3 regions of the Insulibacter thermoxylanivorax genome follow, and region 2 is predicted to be linked to each of the others. Evidence: predicted binding sites of a transcription regulator. Region 2 holds the regulator's gene; each other region holds the start of a gene.
What was found. Region 2 encodes Rex, which represses fermentation and respiration genes when NADH is low (regulators of the CRP and FNR family bind a similar motif). Its sites were predicted from a motif close to TTGTGAAATATTTCACAA; they were not measured.
Positions count from the first base shown of each region.

Region 1 (3,246 bases), on a different contig from region 2:
TCGAGCCCATATCGCAGACAAGTCGCATAGATCGTCGGGAATCGAGCGCGCACCCGCTCCGGATCTTCATGGGTGATATCGAGATAGACGAAGTCCGCCCCGGTCGCCTCCATCTCACTGATGATCGCTCTCGCCACAACATCCCGCGGCGCTAACTCCAGCATGGGATGATAGCGCGCCATGAAGCGTTCCCCATGGATATTGCGCAGCCAGGCTCCTTCTCCGCGCACCGCTTCTGAGATCAGGAACCGGGGCGCGTCCGGCAGGCTGAGCGCTGTTGGGTGGAATTGGACGAACTCCATATCCCGTACATATGCACCTGCCCGGTATGCGATGGCGATCCCGTCCCCCGTCGCTGCTTCGGGATTGGTCGTACAGCGGTACAACTGACCCGCTCCGCCCGTGCAAAGGACCGTTGCCTTGCCGGCAGCGAGCACCTGCGAACCATCCGGCCTAAGCACAAGCGCGCCGAGGCAGACTTCCTCATGGGTGATCAGATCAATGACATAATGATCCTCCCATACGGTGATATGGGGATCGCCTTTAACTTGCTCCGACAAGGCGCGGATGATCTCGCTGCCCGTCGCGTCGCCTTTCGCATGCAGGATGCGCCGCCGGCTGTGTGCGCCTTCCATCGTCAGCGCGATGCTGCCATCCTGCTTCGTATCGAAATTTGTACCTAGACGCATCAGATCTTGCACGCACGCCGGCCCCTCATGAACAAGCACTTCGACGGCCTTAGGATCACACAGTCCGGCCCCGGCAAGCAGCGTGTCCTGCAGATGGTATTCGGGTGCGTCATCATCGGAGAACACCGCCGCGATGCCGCCCTGTGCATACCTCGTATTGCTGTCGAGCAGAGAGTGCTTCGCGATGATCAAGACCTTGTGATGCGTTGAACTTAAGCACAGCGCTGTATACAAACCTGCGATGCCGCCGCCGGCGATGATCACATCGAAATCTTGCCGGGGCAGTTCATCGAGGCTGAAGCTGCTAAGATACCGAGGTACTGTCATGCTATGCGCCACCTTTATCCATTTTGGACCTGCTTGATGCATTATTGGACTTGCAGCATGCGTTCCAATGCCTGTCTGGCTTTGTCCGCAATGACCGGCGGAACGTAAATCTGCGGCTGCATCGTCTCGAGCGCACGCACGACTTTCTTCAGATTGTTCACTTTCATATTCGGACATACAAGGTACTTCGATGCGAAATAGAACTTCTTATGCGGGCTGTCTTTACGCAGCTGATACCCCGTGCCGTCCTCGGTGCCGATGATGAATTCATCACAGTCAGTTTCACGACAATATTTTAAGATAGCCGTAGTACTGCCCACAAAGTCCGCAGCCGCCGCTACCTCCGGCCGGCACTCAGGATGCGCGACAAACTGGGCGTTGGGATACTTGGCCTTCATCTCCTCGACATCCTTCAGGGTCAAGAGATCATGCGTGTTGCAGTAACCTTCCCAGAGGATCATCTTCTTGTCGGTAAACTGCTGCACATAGCGGCCGAGGTTCTTATCCGGAGCGAAGATGATCTCATCCGCATCCAGGGAATTCACGACCTTCACCGCATTCGATGAAGTGCAGCAGATATCCGTCACGGCTTTCACTTCAGCTGAAGAGTTGATATAGGTCACGACCTTCGCCTTCGGATGCTTGCGTTTCAGATCCAACAGCCCTTCAGCATTCACCATATCGGCCATCGGGCATCCGGCGCGTTCGTCGGGGATGAGCACCGTCTTATCCGGCGCTAAGATCTTCGCACTCTCTCCCATGAAATGAACGCCGCAGAATACGATCACATCCGCATCCGTCTGAGCCGCTTTCTGCGCAAGCAGGAAGGAATCCCCGCGAAAGTCCGCCACCTCTTGAATTTCATCACGTTGATAATAGTGGGCCAGGATAATCGCGTTTCTCTCTTTCTTGAGCTGCATCAGCCGTTCTTTGAGTTCGCGATTCTGTTCCTCTTTGCGTTGCTTAGCTAATTGATCCATCGTCATCGCCATCGGTTTCGCCCCCTCCTATTCGTGAAAAAATGTACATAGTTATATATATAATGCCAGCTGGAAGCTAGTTAACACCTAATTTACACAACGCCCCATACGGTGTCAACGTGCAAGAAATGAAAGACATAAAAATAACACACCGCTAACCAAGGACTGCCTTGTGCTAACAGTGTGTTCAGGAGTGCTCTCTATTGCTCTTGACTTATTCTTTATTGTTATGGTCAGGGTTACCTTCGCCGCTGCTGTCTTGTGCAGATTCCTTATCCCGGTCCGCTTCATCAGCAGGGGCGTTGTCCTTTTTGACCCGGTCAAAGTCCAGCTTATTGGCTTCATTGCCGCTGCTTTGCTGTTGGATGTTCACTTTCACGTCGCTGGAATCCGCGGCTTCCTTCGCCGTGTCTTCCTGCCCATCATCTCCGAATCCGAGAGGGTCCTTGCTCAGCTTGCCCGTCTCCAGAAGTTCGGTGATCTGCTCTCGATCAAGCGTTTCGTATTTGAGCAGCGCATCGGCCAGAAGATGCACTTTATCCGCGTGCTCCTGCAGGATCTGCTTTGCGCGTTCATAGCATTCGCGGATCATCGACTGCATCTCTTGGTCGATCTCGTAGGCGATGGCATCGCTGTAGTTCTGCTCATGAGCGAGATCGCGGCCCAAGAATACATGACCTTGGTTGTTGCCGAATTGGAGCGGCCCCAGCTTGTCGCTCATACCGTATTCGGTAATCATCGAACGGACGATCTGTGTCGCTTTGCGGAAGTCATCATAGGCACCGGTGCCGATCTCGCCGATGAACAATTCCTCAGCTACACGTCCGCCCAAGAGCCCAACAACCCGGTCGAGCAGTTCGGACTTGGTCTGCAGCAGACGGTCTTCGCCCTCTTTGGGGATCATCATCGCGTAGCCGCCGGCACGACCTCTTGGGACGATCGTCACCTTATGGATGACATCGGCATGGCGTACATAATAACCGATGATCGCGTGCCCTGCTTCGTGATAAGCGATCGTGCGCTTCTCGCGCTCGCTGATCACGCGGCTCTTCTTCTGTGTACCAACCACGACGCGGTCGAAGGCTTCGTCCAATTCCGCCATGGAGATCTCCTTGCGGTTGCGGCGGGCTGCGATGAGCGCCGCTTCGTTCAGCAGGTTCTCCAGATCGGCTCCTGTAAATCCCGTCGTATACCGTGCCAGGACATCCAGTTTCACGTCCTTAGCCAGCGGTTTGTTGCGTGCATGGACT
Region 1 is NZ_BMAQ01000019.1:41,818-45,063, reverse strand. Features, by position in the region: gene nadB (L-aspartate oxidase) at 1-1,016, opposite strand, end outside; gene nadA (quinolinate synthase NadA) at 1,058-1,996, opposite strand; gene ftsH (ATP-dependent zinc metalloprotease FtsH) at 2,211-3,246, opposite strand, start outside.
Region 1: a site for Rex is predicted at 2,028-2,045, ahead of nadA (quinolinate synthase NadA). Genes of this name have one in related genera too.

Region 2 (3,246 bases):
AGGTCAAGCAGGACTGGGAGCACTTGTCCGGAATTCTCTACGAAGCTGCGGAGAGAACCGCCGGCACTTCCCAAGGGGACAACAGCATGGTCTTGCGCTTGAAGAAAGAGCAGCTTCCTGGAAACTGGGATGATTGCGTAAATATAGAGGACAATATCTATATGAAATTAACGGACATCTGCCGCAAGCTGGAGAAGGTAGCAGCGGGGATGAAGGAAGCTGAGAGCAGTTACAATCTGCAGAGTGCGGTCACGGACCTCAGCGGCAATATCGTGAACCTTGTGAAAATCCGAGACCACCTGCGCTTCTTGATCCAGCTTGATGATCCTAATTATGTTTACTGGATTGAGGCGAATGCCTTCTACAAGCATCGCTCGCTGTCGTTCATGAGCGTGCCGATCGATGTGAGTGAGCTGCTCAAGGACCAGTTATTCGATCAGAAGGAGAGCGTCGTGCTGACCTCTGCCACCTTGTCCGTTAATCAAACCTTTGATTATGTGGTTGAACAGCTAGGACTTAAGGAAGCCCATGACGAAGGACAGGTGAAGACGGTCCAGCTCCCTTCGCCGTTCCGTTATGATGAACAGGCACTTGTCTTGATCCCGCGGGATTTTCCAAGCATACGCGGTTCACACGCCGACAATCGCTTCCTCGAGATGCTGGTTCGTTCGCTGGCTGAGATCTCGCTGGTCAGCGAAGGCAGGATGATGGTGCTCTTCACCTCGTACAAGATGCTGCGGCAAGTGCACGGTGAGCTCAAGAACCGCCTGACCCAGCACCATATGCAGGTGCTTGGACAGGGAATCGAGAGCACAAACCGCAGCAAGCTGATTCGCATGTTCCAAGAAACGCCCAAATGCGTGCTGCTTGGCACCTCCAGCTTCTGGGAAGGGGTGGATATCCCGGGTGATGCGTTAAGCGTTCTGGCGATCGTCAGACTGCCTTTCCAGCCGCCGAATCACCCTTATGTGGAAGCGAAGAGCGAATATATGAAGAGCCGCAACATGAATCCATTCATGAAATATTCCGTACCGCAGGCGGTTATCCAGTTCAAGCAAGGCTTCGGCAGGCTTGTGCGCACGGTTAATGACAGAGGAATCGTTGTCGTGTATGATACTCGAGTGATCGATACGCAGTATGGCAAATATTTCTTGCGATCGCTGCCTAAACCGCGTATGGAGCAATCCGCTGCTGCTGACATGGCCGCACGTATTCGAGAGTGGCTGCAGTCTTCATATACTTGACGATGAAGGGAAGGGGTAGTATGAAGTCTTCGCTCAAAATATCCGAAACCGTCGTGCGTCGTTTGCCGATCTACCTTCGCTATCTGAATGAGCTGAGCATGAGAAATGTTCAAACGGTGTCATCTCAGGAACTGGGCAATCGGCTTGATCTCAATCCGGCTCAGATCCGCAAGGATCTAGCGTACTTCGGAGAGTTCGGCAAGAAGGGGATAGGTTATGATGTCAGTTATTTGATCGAGAAGATCCGGCAGATCTTAAAGCTTGATCAGACGATCAATGTGGCGCTGATCGGGGCGGGTAATCTGGGGGTTGCCCTCTGCAACTACAATATGTATCAGAAGGACAATATGAAGATCCAAGCGGTCTTCGATAATCATCCAGACAAAATCGGCCAGACGATTAATCATCTGACTGTACTGCCGCTCAGTCAGATGCATGAGAAGATTAGAGCCGAGAACATCCGGGTAGGGATCATCACCGTGCCTGCATCGGAGGCGCAGAACGTCGCTGATCAATTGGTTGAGGCAGGCATTGAGGGGATCCTGAACTTTGCGCCGACGATCATTAAAGTGCCCGAGCACATCCGGGTGCATTATGCAGATTTTACAGCAGATCTGTTAAGCTTGGCATATTATCTGGAGTGAGTTCTGGGATTACTTGTAAGAGGAAGAATAGTCAGGAGGTAGGGAGCTTTGCGTATAAGGATCAAAGATGGGCTGTATCTAACGATGGATGAACAGAACTTGTATGCCTCCGGTGATCTGCTGATCGAGGATGACCGGATCATTCAAGTCGGCGGGCAGGCGCCGGAAGATTGGCAGGCGGATGAGACGATCAGCGGCAAAGGGAAACTGTTCATGCCCGGCCTGGTCAATACCCACGGTCACACGCCGATGTCTCTCCTAAGAGGCTATGCTGATGATCTGGCATTGCAAGTATGGCTTGAAGATCATATGTGGCCGATGGAAGCGAAGTACACGGAACAGGATGTGCGTTATGGTTCGCTGCTCTCCATCGTCGAGATGATCAAGGGCGGAACGACGACCTTCGTTGATATGTACGATCATACGGAGGTGATCGCCGCTGCTGTGGAAGAGTCGGGCATGCGCGCCGTCTTGACGCGGGGCGTTATCGGTCTGTGCTCGAAGGAGGAGCAGCAGGCGAAGCTGCAGCATGCCGTTAACTTCGCAAAGGAATGGCACGGCAAAGCCGATGGCCGGATCACGACGATGCTGTCGCCGCATGCCCCTTATACATGCCCGCCGGATTATATTGAACAATTCGTCGAGGCTTCCCGCGATCTGAATCTGCCCATCCATACGCATATGTCAGAGACGATCAAGGAAGTGGAACAGAATGTGAAGGATTACGGCGCAAGACCCGTCGAGCATCTGCTGAAGCTCGGTGTGTTCGACAGGCCTTGTCTGCTGGCTCACGCCGTCCACCTGACGGATGAGGAGATCAGCATCTTGGCTGAATATGATGTGCGAGTCTCCCACAATCCTGGCAGCAATTTAAAGCTGGCAAGCGGCATCGCCCGTGTCCCGGAACTGCTGCGTGCCGGGGTGAAAGTCTCCTTGGGCACTGACAGCTCGGCCAGCAACAACAATTTGGACATGTTTGAGGAGATTCGGTTGGCCGCACTGCTGCACAAAGGGGTTACGTATGATCCGACCGTAGTGCCGGCGTTAACGGCGCTTCGCATGGGTACGATCGCAGGCGCTGAGTCGATCTGGCTTGATGAGGTGGGACTCTTAAAACCCGGTTGCAAAGCGGATATCATCGCCATTGACATCGATCAACCGCATATGATCCCGCATACGGATCTGGTTTCGCATATCGTGTATTCCGCTTCCCAACATGATGTTACCGATGTATGGGTTGATGGCAGACAGCTGTTAAAGAATCGAGCACTAACGACTCTGGACGAAGAGCAGATCCGCTGGGAAGCGGCAAGATGCTTTGAACGGTTAAATGGCTAGAAGCAGATTGGAAGAATGGC
Region 2 is NZ_BMAQ01000001.1:215,759-219,004, forward strand. Features, by position in the region: gene dinG (ATP-dependent DNA helicase DinG) at 1-1,244, shown strand, start outside; gene PRECH8_RS01090 (redox-sensing transcriptional repressor Rex) at 1,265-1,888, shown strand; gene PRECH8_RS01095 (amidohydrolase) at 1,973-3,226, shown strand; gene PRECH8_RS01100 (cell wall elongation regulator TseB-like domain-containing protein) at 3,219-3,246, shown strand, end outside.

Region 3 (3,246 bases), on a different contig from region 2:
GCTTATGATGCGGAAGTGACCGCTGACAGCATCTCGATTGGCAAACCGATCCCGGTGAAACTGTAATGCTAAGAGGAATGCACAGAAATGCATAGAATGCATAGAAGCATCGGTGAGCGGCGGGCAGCCGAGTGCGCATGAGTCAGGTGCATGCGAGTCTAGTGATACGAGTCAGTGTGACGGCAGGTGAGACATTGAGTGAGACGATAGAAAATGTCGGTTCAGCATGCTCGGAAGCGAGATGTTGAGTGAGACGATAATAAATGTCGGCTCAGCATGCTCGGAAGCGAGATGTTGAGTGAGACGACAGATAATGTTGACTCAGTGTGCACGGGAGAAGAGACGTTGAGTGAAACGATAGAAAATGTCGGCTCAACATGCTCGGAAGCGAGATGTTGAGTGAGACGACAGATAATGTTGACTCAGTGTGCACGGGAGAAGAGACGTTGAGTGAGACGATAGAAATTGTCGGCTCAACATGCTTAGAAGCGAGCCGTTGAGTGAGACGACAGAAAATGTCGGCTCAGCATGCTCGGAAGCGGAGACAGGGCGTGAAACGACAGATTTTGTTGACTCAGCATGCTAGAAGTGGAAACGGGTGCGTTTGATGTTGTGCGGGTCCGGTACGGTGCGTGCAGTAACGGAACTATGGTGCGCTATTGTGCGAAAAAACATATTAAATACAAGTTAACGGAACTACAGTACCTTATTCGTCCCTTTTCAACATGAGAACCATAGAAAAAGGGGGAATAACGGATTGTAGTTCCGTTACTTTTGTAAAACCGCCTAAAATGAAGAAATAACGTACCCACGTTCCGTTAGGCGTCCCGGTTTAGGCGTCTCGTTTTAGGCGTCCCGTTAGGCGCTCCGAACATTGAGAACCCCAGATCATGAGCTAGATCCGCATATGAGCCGTCCTGAACGCGGGTAAACAATGCGGCATCCATAACCCAGCGACCCATCACCATTACCTGGGGTTACTCGATCAGCGTATACTCCTCGCTGGTCATCTCCAGCTTGCCCTTAAGGCCTTCAGATGGGTATACTTTCTTGTCTTCGGTGACGAAGATCGCTTCGACCTCATCCAGCGTTGCAACGAACTCCAAACCTTGCTCCAAACCAAGGGCAAATACCGCCGTCGACAGCGCGTCGGCATCCATCGAGCGATCGGTGACGATGGTGACGCTGAGGAGTTCATTGTCCACGGGGTAACCGGTCTGCGTATCGAAGATATGGTGATAGCGCACGCCGTCTTGGATGAAATAGCGCTCATAGACGCCGGAACTGACCACCGTCTTATCTTCTACACGGATCGTGGCGACGGTTGTGCCCCGCGTCTCGTCCGGATCTTGCACGCCGATCGTCCATAGACTGCCGTTCGGTTTGATCCCCTTGGCGAGAATGTTCCCCCCGAGGTCGATGATCGCACTTTCGAAACCTGCTTCGGACAAGTAAGCAGAGATGCGGTCGGCGGCATATCCCTTAGCGATTCCGCCCAGGTCGAGGGACATGCCTTGCTGCTTCAAGTAGATCGTGCCGGCCTCCTCATCGATTTCCATCTCACGGTAATCGACCAAAGCCATCGCCTCCTGCAGCTCCGCCTCACTTGGAATTTTCGGTGAATCCCCGCCGATGCCCCATAGGTCGACCAGCGGGCCGATCGTCGGATCGAAACGCCCTGAAGATAATTCAGCAAACGCGGCCGCGGTCTTCACGACCTCCAAGGTTTCCGGCGATACCTGCACGGGCTCCTTGCCGGACATCGCATTGACCTTTGCGATCTCACTCGATGCCAGATTGCGGTTCATCTTCGCATCGATGTCTTCCAGGATGTCTTCGATCGCTGCGAAGTGCTGGTCTCCTGCCTTCTCGTCGTAGATGCGAACTGTCACAATAGTGTCAAATATAAAATAGGTTTGCGATTGAATCTGATTGGCCGGACTGGTACCATCATCTGAACAGCCCAGCAGCAGAGCGAATCCGAGCAGGCAGATCATGATTTTCATCGCTGGTTTGCTCGCTATAAAATCCTTCATTTTCTTAGTCAGCATGGTGATCTCTCCTCGTTATCTCGTCTATAGTGTGATCGTAACAAAAATCACTTTATACAAATGTGATATTTTTCACATACTCTAAGTGTGACAAATGTTAATATGACAAATATCAATATGAGAAAAATTACACTTAAAGTCAAGTAAGAAACAGGGAGAGGAGAGGAACAGCACATGAAGCGCGGCGATATATGGTTAATCGCAATCGTATTGATCACTTTAGGCATCACCTCTTGGATGATGTTTCAGCAGCGAGCCGCGTCGGATTCCTATGACGGTGTCAAATATGCCAGAATCACCGTCGATAGAAATCATTATCGCACGGTTCGTTTAGATGAGGAACAGACGATCGAGATCCGAACGAATCACGGTTATAATCTGCTGCAAGTCAAAGACGGGGGAGTGAGGATGATCGAGGGGGACTGCCGCGATGACCTCTGCGTGCTGATGGGGTTCAAAGACCGCATCGGAGATACCATCGTCTGTCTGCCCAACCGCGTCCTTGTAGAGATCATCGGTGAGCATGGAGAGGAGGCGGATGTTGATGCTGTCGTATCCTGAACCGCAGGATCGGGTGTCCGACCGCTATCAAGCGGGCATAGGCAGCCGCGGGTATTATGATCTGCGAAGAGTCGTCATCATCGCCATCTTCGCAGCGATCACCATTGTATTGGGCCTGATCGAAGCGATGATCCCGCTCCAGCTGGCCGTTCCCGGCGCGAAGCTGGGTCTTGGCAACATCATGGTGCTGACGTGTTTGTACTTTCTGCGGGCACGTGATGCATTGACTCTCATCGCGCTGAAGACGGTATTAACGGCGCTGATCCTGGGTACGTTCTCGAGCTTCTTGTTCAGCATCGCCGGCTCCCTGCTCAGCTTCCTGTTCATGTACGGATTGCTGCGGATTGGCAGCGGCCGCTTCAGCATGATCGGCATCAGCCTGGTCGGCGGAGTCACCCATAATATCGGACAGCTGGGAGCTGCTACGATCGTCTTAGGGACGGCGAAGATTTTCTACTATCTGCCGTTCCTGATGGCCGCAGGCATCGTGACGGGCATCTTCGTGGGCTTGGCCGCCCGCTATCTCATCCAGCGGCTGGAGCGCATCCCGGCTTTTGAGGAGTTGAGGTATTCATGATTGAACTGCAGAGCGTCGTATTCCGGCATGCCCGCGCTTCAGCGGCTGTGCTGTCGG
Region 3 is NZ_BMAQ01000002.1:34,521-37,766, forward strand. Features, by position in the region: gene sfsA (DNA/RNA nuclease SfsA) at 1-66, shown strand, start outside; gene PRECH8_RS01365 (FAD:protein FMN transferase) at 978-2,051, opposite strand; gene PRECH8_RS01370 (NusG domain II-containing protein) at 2,226-2,612, shown strand; gene PRECH8_RS01375 (Gx transporter family protein) at 2,599-3,189, shown strand; gene PRECH8_RS01380 (ATP-binding cassette domain-containing protein) at 3,186-3,246, shown strand, end outside.
Region 3: a site for Rex is predicted at 2,112-2,129, ahead of PRECH8_RS01365 (FAD:protein FMN transferase). Genes of this name have one in related genera too.